2 regions of the Pseudoalteromonas sp. BZK2 genome follow, and region 2 is predicted to be linked to the other one. Evidence: predicted binding sites of a transcription regulator. Region 2 holds the regulator's gene; the other holds the start of a gene.
What was found. Region 2 encodes MetJ, which represses methionine synthesis genes. Its sites were predicted from a motif close to TAGACGTCTAGACGTCTA; they were not measured.

Region 1 (5,150 bases), on a different contig from region 2:
CCGGTTGGTGCGTTGGACCATCTTCACCTAAACCAATCGAATCATGCGTGTAAACGAAGATGCTTGGCTGCTTCATTAATGCGGCCATACGTACTGCGTTACGTGCGTATTCCATGAACATTAAGAATGTAGCACCGTAAGGAATAAAGCCTTTATGTAATGCAATACCATTCATAATCGCTGACATACCAAATTCACGTACACCGTAGAAAATGTAGTTACCGCTAGCATCGTTAGCTTCTAGGCCTTTTGAGCCGTCCCAAAGTGTTAAGTTAGAACCCGCAAGGTCAGCAGAGCCACCCATGAATTCTGGTAGTAACGGACCAAACGCGTTTAATGCATTTTGTGATGCTTTACGTGTTGCTGGGTTTGCTGGGTTTGCTTGTAGCTCTTCGATGTAAGCTTGTGACTTTTCAGCCCAATCAGCTGGTAACTCACCATTTGTACGGCGTTTAAATTCAGCAGCAAGTTCAGGGTGTGCACTTTCATAAGCTGCAAACTTTTCGTCCCAGCTTGCTTCTAGTTGCTTACCTTTTTCTTTGCCATCCCACTCGCTGTAGATATCAGCTGGGATTTCAAATGCATCGCCAGTCCAACCTAGGAATTCACGAGATGCTTTAATTTCGTCTTCACCTAGTGGTGCACCGTGACAATCATGGCTGCCTGATTTGTTAGGTGAACCGTAACCAATCACTGTTTTACAACAAATTAATGATGGCTTATCAGTGATGCTACGCGCTTCTTCGATAGCGGCGCGAATTGCATCAGGGTTATGACCATCAACATCGCTTACTACGTGCCAGCCGTATGCTTTGAAGCGCGCTGGTGTGTCATCGCTGAACCAACCTTCTACTTCACCATCAATTGAGATGCCGTTGTCATCCCAAAACGCAACTAGTTTACCTAGGCCTAATGTACCGGCTAATGAACAGGCTTCGTGTGAAATACCTTCCATTAAACAGCCATCGCCCATGAATGCATACGTGAAGTGATCAACAATATCGTGGCCTTCACGGTTAAACTGTGCAGCTAGCGCTTTTTCGGCAATTGCCATGCCCACTGCATTTGTGATCCCTTGACCTAATGGACCCGTAGTAGTCTCAATACCTGGTGCATATCCATACTCTGGGTGACCTGGTGTTTTTGAGTGCATTTGACGGAAGTTTTTAATTTCCTCTAGTGGTAAGTCATAGCCACTTAAGTGCAGTAGAGAATAGATCAGCATTGAACCGTGGCCGTTAGAAAGAATAAATCGATCTCGGTCTGCCCACTCTGGATTCGTTGGATTGTGCTTTAGATAATCGCGCCATAGTACTTCTGCGATATCTGCCATGCCCATAGGGGCGCCAGGGTGACCAGATTTGGCCTGTTGTACTGCGTCCATTGATAAGACGCGAATAGCATTTGCAAGTTCTTTGCGTGATGGCATGAATTCTCCTACCTTTATGTATTTGCGCTGGTTGTTTATGAAGCCCCATTCTTACTTATTGTAAGGGTACAGTGCAATTAAAAATCCGCATTAAATGCACCAATTATGGGCGTTTGTTAAGAACAATACGTTATTAGTAATTTTAAATAGACGTCTAGGCGTAAAATTACTATGCAAACATATTTGTTTTAGATAAAATACGCCCCTTAATTTTTTAGCGCTATTACCGACGTTTGTGAAGCGCAATATTTGTGAGCAGAAATACAATGGCAAAACATTTATTTACTTCTGAATCTGTTTCTGAAGGTCATCCGGATAAAATCGCGGACCAAATCTCTGACGCGGTTCTAGATGCTATCCTTGAGCAAGATTCTCATGCCCGTGTTGCATGTGAGACTTACGTTAAAACCGGTATGGTGATGGTTGGTGGTGAAATCACAACTAGCGCTTGGGTTGATATCGAAGAAATCACACGTAAAACAGTACGTGAAATCGGTTACACGCACTCAGACATGGGTTTCGATGCTGACTCTTGTGCAATCCTAAACACTATCGGTAAACAATCTCCAGACATCAACCAAGGTGTTGACCGTGCTCGCCCTGAAGAGCAAGGCGCTGGTGACCAAGGTCTAATGTTCGGTTACGCATGTAATGAAACTGACGTTTTAATGCCTGCGCCAATCACTTATTCGCACCGTCTTGTTCAGCGCCAAGCTGAAGTTCGTAAAAGCGGTGAGCTTAACTGGTTACGCCCAGATGCAAAATCTCAAGTAACGTTTGCATACGAAAATGGCAAGCCAGTTGGTATTGATGCAGTTGTTCTTTCAACTCAACACTGTGATTCAATCTCACAAAACGACTTAGTTGAAGCGGTAATGGAAACTATCATTAAGCCAGTTCTTCCAGCTGAGCTTATCTCTAGCGCAACTAAGTTCTTCATTAACCCAACTGGCCGTTTCGTAATCGGTGGCCCAATGGGTGATTGTGGTCTTACAGGTCGTAAAATCATCGTTGATACATACGGTGGTATGGCTCGTCACGGTGGTGGTGCTTTCTCAGGTAAAGATCCATCAAAAGTTGACCGTTCAGCTGCATATGCTGCTCGTTACGTTGCTAAAAACGTGGTTGCTGCAGGCCTTGCTGACAAATGTGAGCTACAAGTTTCTTACGCTATCGGTGTTGCAGAGCCAACATCTATCAGCATCGAGACATTTGGAACAGGTAAATTAGAAGAAGCGCGTCTAATCGAATTAGTACGTGAGCACTTCGACCTACGTCCTTACGGCTTAATCCAAATGCTTGATCTTGAGCGTCCTATCTATCAACCGACTGCGGCATACGGTCACTTCGGTCGTGATGAGTTCCCTTGGGAGCGTACAGACAAAGCAGACGCACTTCGCGCAGCTGCTGGCCTGTAATAGGTTAGATAAAATGAAAAAAGCGCCTTTTGGCGCTTTTTTTATGAACACGAACCTAACTGACTTATTAAGTTATCTCGCGAGAACTGATTATTGGTTAATTGCTCTGTCAGTGCTTGTAGCGTTTTATAAACGCTCTTTAGCGATACCTTATTGCTCAACCAATGCGGGATTGAGCCACCCGGATCAGCATAGGCCTGATGGCTTACCAATAAATTACTTTGCTGCTCTTCTAAACGCCAATAAGCCCTGAGCTCTTTAATACGCACAACCCCAGAGACTTCTGCTTTAGCGTATGGCTGACTGATAATTTTTAGCTCTGTTTTATGTTCACCTAAGGCATGATAACAAGAGTAACTCACCAAATCGCGATCTAACACCGGCCAAGGCGAATTAAAGTGAGTGTAAACAAGGGTTTCTGAGGGGCTTAAGCGCTCCATTAAAGTCACGCTTTTAACATTTTCGAGCCAATTGGGCGCGTTGTCGGTATCACTTAACAGCGCCATAAAGTCACTGGCCTTAGCATTTTTTACCAGCACAGAAGCATTAATTTCTATAATGCCAGTTTCGTGCTTTTTATAGCTAACCTTTATATCGTCTTGCTGTTTGTAGGTTTGCCATTCAATAGGGTTAGCCACTGCCGAGAGACTCAAACATGCTAACCCTATCCATAGGCACAAGCGCATTTATTTAAAACCAATAAGGGTCTGTATTAAATGACGCGTGGCGACTTTGCTCCATTGCACTGACCAAAAACTCTGACTTTTGATCAAGCCATGATTGAATTTTTGTTAGCTCTAAGTCGTCTTGCCCTGCACATAACTGCTTTAAGTACTCAAGGGTGCTTAACTCATAAATACCATGAGAGATATCAACCCACGGCATACGAAACTCGTTTCGATCTTCTTTATCGAACAAAGCGCCTAAGCAGTTGCCGCTGAGTAATGAGTTTTCAAGGCGGGTGCGCAGTGCCAAATAGTCTTTATCTGTAAACACTTGCTGCTCAGGAATAAGTTCGTGCATATCGTGCCAATCTTTAGCAAATAAACGCTTAGCAATATCGGCAACAGGTTTTTCAGCAGCTTGAAACTCAGTTTGCCCCCATGACTTACGCCATTGTTTTTCAATCAACCATGTTGTTAATTGTAATAATAAGCGATTGTATCGGGTGCTATGGAAAAGTTTTTCGATATCTTCAATGCTTGGCTGCAACTCTTTTAAGTCATTAATAACTTGAGTGAGCTCAGGCGCACTGTTGATTTTTTTGTAGTACGCGTGGCGCTTAGATGTGTAGGTTTTTAGCTGAATAGCATTTTCAACCCATGCTAATTCGCTTAATAACCACTTTAATTCTGTACGTAATGAGTCGGTATCGTCTTTACTAACAATATCGTCAAACAGCCAAAATGTATGGCGAATTAAACGAATACCGTCGGTGACACGCTTAAGGGTTTTTAAGCTTGGTTTTATGAAGTAGCAGGCTTCATGTTTTTGTACAAAGCGAATCGCGTAGTTAATACTTTCTACTAAGGCTTGTTCTTGGGTTGCACCACGTTTTAGTGGTACAAAACCAATTGATTTACTTGCTTTTAATGGTTTGTCATCTGCAAGACGATAACCTCGAGCAGCTTTAGAATAAAGCCCTAAGCGAACATGGCTTTCACTTACCAGTTTATCTGCCAAAGCAAACAACTCATTGCGACTACCTTCAATCAGTTCGATTTCAAGTTCAGAGATTGGCTCAACTTGGCCCGATGCCGCCACTTCACCTTTATCTAATACCACTTCAATTTTTGCGCCATTTTCGGTTTCGAGTAACCAAGTACGGCGTATAAAGTTAGTGCTAAAAATTGGGTATAGGTTTTCTGCGATGGCAGGCACTTGCATACCATGCGGCCAAATAGAAGCATCAAATGCAAGTAAATCAGGGCGGTTACCTGACAGTGGCAAATTGTATTCAGGGCGCTGATGTAAGCCACCAACCACTTCGCCAGCAAGCTTGATGGTTTGCTCACACTCACCATCACAACAGCGAGTACGAAGGCCAATATCTAAAGCACGTAATTCTCGGCTTGGCGTATCGTAATAAGCATTTTGTAAGTTGCGTGACGGTTTATTGGTAACGGTTTTTGCAAATTGGGTAATTAATGCGGGGATCAGTGGAACAACGGCATCTGACACCAAAAACTTCAGTTCTATCTCAGTATCCATTCGCTTTGCGGAGTACATTTAAAATAAATAAGTGATCAAAATAAACAAAGCAGACTGTTAATGCAAATTTTTTCCTGTTTTTTGCGGTTAAG
Region 2 (5,150 bases):
TAATAAAACGTTTTGCTTTACTATAACCTTCTTTTACTACCTCGGTTGGCGTTGCATCACAATCAAAGCTACTTCTTACCATTAATTTAATTTCTGAGTCTTTTAACGGCGACAAGGTTTTTGCATGCAATACTGGGTTACCTAAACGCGCTAATAAGTTAGCTTGCTCGCGGCATACTTTGGCGTACTTAACCGCATTTTTAACTTTACGAGGGTCAGTACTAAATACCCCTTGTGTATCTGTCCAGATAGACACTTGCTTGGCAAAAGTATAACTCGCTAACAAAGTGGCACTGTAATCACTGCCATTACGGCCTAATGTCACCGTATTACCTTGGCAATCTGCAGCTATAAAACCCGTTACTACGTTGATATGTGTTCTGCTAATCGCATCACTGCATTGCTGTTGGTTTTTTTGATGTAAAAGCTGGCCACCATTTAGAGTAAATAGCTGTCTTGCATCAACATCTTGCGAATCGACACCTAACTGATTTAGATAAGCAGCCAATAACCGCGCCGACCACACTTCACCATGAGCAAGTAAAGGGGCTTCAAGTAACTGCTGCTGACTAATTAATTCATTTAGTACAGCAAGTTCATCTTTTAACTGTGCCAACGCCTGTTGTTTATTCTGCCCTATAAGTAGCTGCTCAATAAGCGCACGTTGATTGTTATCAATAAGCAATAGAATATCGCTAACAGCTTGGCTATCTTGCTGCTGGTAACTTTGCCAAAGCTTTACCAGGGTATCGGTTGTTTTACCCGATGCCGACACAACGACGCAATCGCCCTGCTCAGTATTAGCAAGAACGATGTTCGCTACCGCATGATAACGATCTGCCGAGCTTAAGCTTGAGCCACCAAATTTATGAACAATATTTACCATTTTTCTACCACAATGCCGTATGTGCTGGCGTTAACTTAAATGACGCGTTTTGTTGTGTATCTTGCTGTGCTTGCTTAGCTTCAGCTTTTGTAACTTGCAGTCCTTGACCTGGCTTAACTAAATTGAAAACACGGTCTAAATCAGCAATGAGATCTTTTACGTCTTCAATGCCTACAGAAATACGGATCAAGGTATCGCCCACACCAGCTTCAAGACGTGCTTTAGGCTCCATGCCTGCGTGGGTCATTGTTGCAGGGTGACAAATCAAACTTTCTACCCCACCTAACGACTCAGCAAGGCTAAAGTCTTTAAGGCTTGTTAAAAACGCAGCAGCATCGTTGATGTCGCCTTTAATATCAAAGCTCACCATGCCACCAAAACCGCGTTGCTGTGCTTTAGCAAGCTCATGTTGTGGGTGAGAAGCAAGGCCAGGGTAATAAACTTGGCTCACATAAGGAGAGCTTTCTAAATACTCAGCAATGGCAAAGGCATTTTCTTGGTGCTGCTTTAGGCGTACATTTAAAGTACGTAAACCACGAAGCGTTAAGTAGCTGTCAAATGGTGCACCAGTAATACCGATATTATTCGCCCACCAAGCAAGCTCGTCGCCTAGCTCTTGCGTTGCAGCAATCACTGCACCGCCCACTACATCAGAGTGACCATTGATGTATTTAGTAGTTGAGTGCACAACAATATCAACACCAAACTCAATTGGGTTTTGTAATGCGGGTGATAAGAAGGTGTTATCAGCCGCAACCAAAGCACCACACTGCTTAGCAATACTAGTGATTGCTTTAATATCTGTTAAACGCAAGATTGGGTTACTTGGCGTTTCAATCCAAATCAACTTAGGTTTAATCGCTAAAATTTCTTGGAGGTTTTCAGATTTAGTTAAATCCAAAACTTTTAGTTTTAACAGGCCACGCTTTTCAAGCGAGGTGAATAAACGATAACTACCGCCATAACAGTCATGTGGGATCACTAACGTGTCGTCACTGTTTAACAGCTGAGTTGCTAAATGCACAGCAGACATACCTGTTGCAGTGATAATACCTTTAGCACCACCTTCAAGCTCAGCTAAGGTTTCAGCTAAGATATCGCGATTTGGATTACCGCTGCGACCATAGTCATACTGGCGCTTAGTATCAAAATCAGCAAACGAATAGGTGGTTGATAAGTATAAAGGAGGCACAACCGCACCATGATGTTTATCGGCTTCAATGCCGTGACGAACAGCAATCGTCGCTTTATTTTTTTCGCTCATTTCATCACCTATTCTTTAATTGGATGTTTAGACGTCTAAAAGGTTAGATGATCAAATATGAGAAGTCAAAGCATTTATCGCTTACACATAGAAGTTTATACATTTACACCACTAGATGGCTAAATAACTAGTATTTGACTATCTTTTTTAAAGAGATAGAATTTCCGCATCTTGCGCTGTGAATAAGGCGTAAATCACTGACAACCGAGGCAACGAAACAACTTATGGCTAAATGGAACGGTGAATACATTCACCCATATGCAGAACACGGTAAAAAATCAGAACAAGTAAAAAAGATTACCGTATCAATCCCACTTAACGTATTAAAAGTATTAACTGACGAGCGTACACGCCGCCAGATCAATAACCTGCGTCATGCGACGAACAGTGAGTTATTGTGTGAAGCTTTCTTACATGCTTTTACAGGTCAACCATTACCAAATGATGACGACCTACGTAAAGACAACCCTGAAAAGGTACCTGAAGAAGTTAAAAGAATTATGCAAGAAATGGGATTAGATATCCCAGTGCTTGATTCAGAATAAGTATTTCGGCCATCGGATCACCGCCGATAATCGCAGATATAAAAAAACTCAGCCTAGGCTGAGTTTTTTTATTGAGCGTTATACCTAAGGCTAATTTAGTTTAACGCATGTAATCTTCTGGCATATCGATTTGCGCCACACCCGACTCTACTGCCGCTTCAGCAACAGCACGTGCAATACGTGGTAATAAACGCGGATCCATGGGCTTAGGAATGATGTACTCGGCACCAAACTCAAGTGACTCAACGCCAGCCGCTTTTAATACTTCACTTGGTACAGGCTCTTTCGCGATGCCACGAATAGCATGAACTGCAGCAATTTTCATTTCATCATTAATTGCCGTTGCACGAACATCTAACGCGCCACGGAAAATGAATGGGAAACAAAGCACGTTATTTACTTGGTTAGGGAAATCTGAACGACCCGTTGCCATAATTAAATCGTTACGCGCGCTGTGTGCAACTTCTGGAGCAATCTCAGGATCTGGGTTTGAGCATGCAAACACGACTGGCTTGTCTGCCATCAGCTTAAGATCATCTGCAGTTAACAGATTAGGACCTGATACACCAACGAATACGTCGGCATCAGCAATAACATCTTGTAATGTACGCTTATCGGTATTGTTAGCAAATAATTGCTTATACTCGTTTAAGTCATCACGACGTGTATGGATCACACCTTTACGGTCAAGCATATAAATGTGTTCACGCAGTGCACCACACTTAATTAAAAGCTCCATACAAGCAACAGCAGCAGCACCAGCACCTAAGCATACGATGATAGCATCTTCGATATCTTTGCCTTGCACTTCAAGGGCGTTAAGCATACCAGCAGCTGTAACAATAGCGGTACCATGTTGGTCATCGTGGAAAACGGGAATATCACAGCGCTCGATAAGCGCTTTTTCGATTTCAAAACATTCTGGTGCTTTAATATCTTCTAGGTTGATACCACCAAACGTATCAGCGATGTTAGCAACCGTATTAATGAAATCTTCTGTTGTGCGGTGTTTAACTTCAATATCAATTGAGTCAAGGCCAGCAAAACGTTTGAATAGTAAGGCTTTACCTTCCATTACAGGTTTTGATGCAAGCGGACCTAAGTTACCTAAACCTAAAATTGCGGTACCGTTTGAAATAACTGCAACCATGTTGCCTTTGCCTGTGTATTTATAGGCGTTTGCTGGATCAGCAGCAATTTCACGGACTGGTTCAGCCACACCTGGGCTATAAGCTAAAGCGAGATCGTTAACCGTTTCGGCTGGCTTGGTTAGTTCAACACTAATTTTACCTGGAACGGGGTGAGCGTGGTAATGTAATGCTTGTTCACGAAAATCTGACATAACGCGATAGTATCCTGCAAAAAGTTAAAAAGTGAGAGAGCTTGCATCAGTACGATACCTGTAATGTATAAAAATTCCAAGTATTATCAGGTCTATCCTGTTATATGCTATATCGCTTAATTTTAAAGGATTTCCCAACAATTTCTGTGCATAGTTGCGATTAATCAGACATAAAAATTCATCTATTTATGACCTTTTAAGCACGTGTTGTTGTATTTTATACGCACGTACACTGCAATTAGCCGAAATTAGCCCAAAACAGCCATTTCAACGAAGTTCACAGCATTTACTAACAAAGTTATTTAAATTTATTATTTTTAATAACTTTTATGAAAGTTTATACAAAAAAGAATATAGCCAAGGGGTGGCGCTTTGTCTGCAAAATTAGCGACATAATGGGCATAACAACCAGAAATAGTTATGCAAGATACATAAGTGAAGATGATAAGTAAGTGGCAGCTTTAATAATGAGTTTTGTAAATTTTAGGCATAAAAAAAGCACCTTAAGGTGCTTTTTTTAACTAAACAGCAGAGATTACTTCTTGCTGCTAAGTGCACCGAAGCGCTTGTTGAAACGATCAACACGGCCGCCAGTGTCTAAAATCTTTTGCTTACCAGTGTAAAACGGGTGACACTCAGAACATACGTCTAAGTGGATGTCTTTACAAAGAGTTGAGCTAGTTTCGAATTTGTTACCACATGAACAAGTTGCAGTGATAGCTTCGTACTTAGGGTGAATACCTTCTTTCATAGGGAACCTCTAGTTAAGGCCGTATCGCTCTCCAAACCCGAAGTCTGGCACCATACGCAGTTAATACAATTAATAGGCCGCGTATTTTATAGCTCAAGACGCCTTACGACAAGCTTTAAATACATCTTTCGCTAAAAAAATAACCAAGTGGTCTGTTGTTCAGTATTTGTTGGTAGGTTTTTAACTGCAATTTTAGTACATTATCTTTCTATCTTTGTTTCAGTTGAGTTGTTATGCACTTTGTAGAAGTTGCCATAAAAGTCCCTTTACAGCGTACCTTCGATTATAAAGTTGAACAGCTGCTGCATAGCCCTGAGTTAAAGCCAGGTATGCGGGTTCGCGTGCCATTTGGTAGTCAAAAA

Region 1: metK (methionine adenosyltransferase) is a predicted target of MetJ. The motif match lies at 1,577-1,594, and genes of this name have one in related genera.

Annotation. Positions count from the first base shown of each region.
Region 1 is NZ_JACSOG010000007.1:145,345-150,494, reverse strand. Features, by position in the region: gene tkt (transketolase) at 1-1,429, opposite strand, end outside; gene metK (methionine adenosyltransferase) at 1,696-2,847, shown strand; gene BIZ38_RS06205 (START domain-containing protein) at 2,889-3,500, opposite strand; gene BIZ38_RS06200 (CYTH and CHAD domain-containing protein) at 3,538-5,058, opposite strand.
Region 2 is NZ_JACSOG010000006.1:104,158-109,307, forward strand. Features, by position in the region: gene metL (bifunctional aspartate kinase/homoserine dehydrogenase II) at 1-886, opposite strand, end outside; gene metB (cystathionine gamma-synthase) at 891-2,150, opposite strand; gene metJ (met regulon transcriptional regulator MetJ) at 2,375-2,695, shown strand; gene BIZ38_RS05355 (malic enzyme-like NAD(P)-binding protein) at 2,796-4,037, opposite strand; gene rpmE (50S ribosomal protein L31) at 4,573-4,788, opposite strand; gene priA (primosomal protein N') at 5,022-5,150, shown strand, end outside.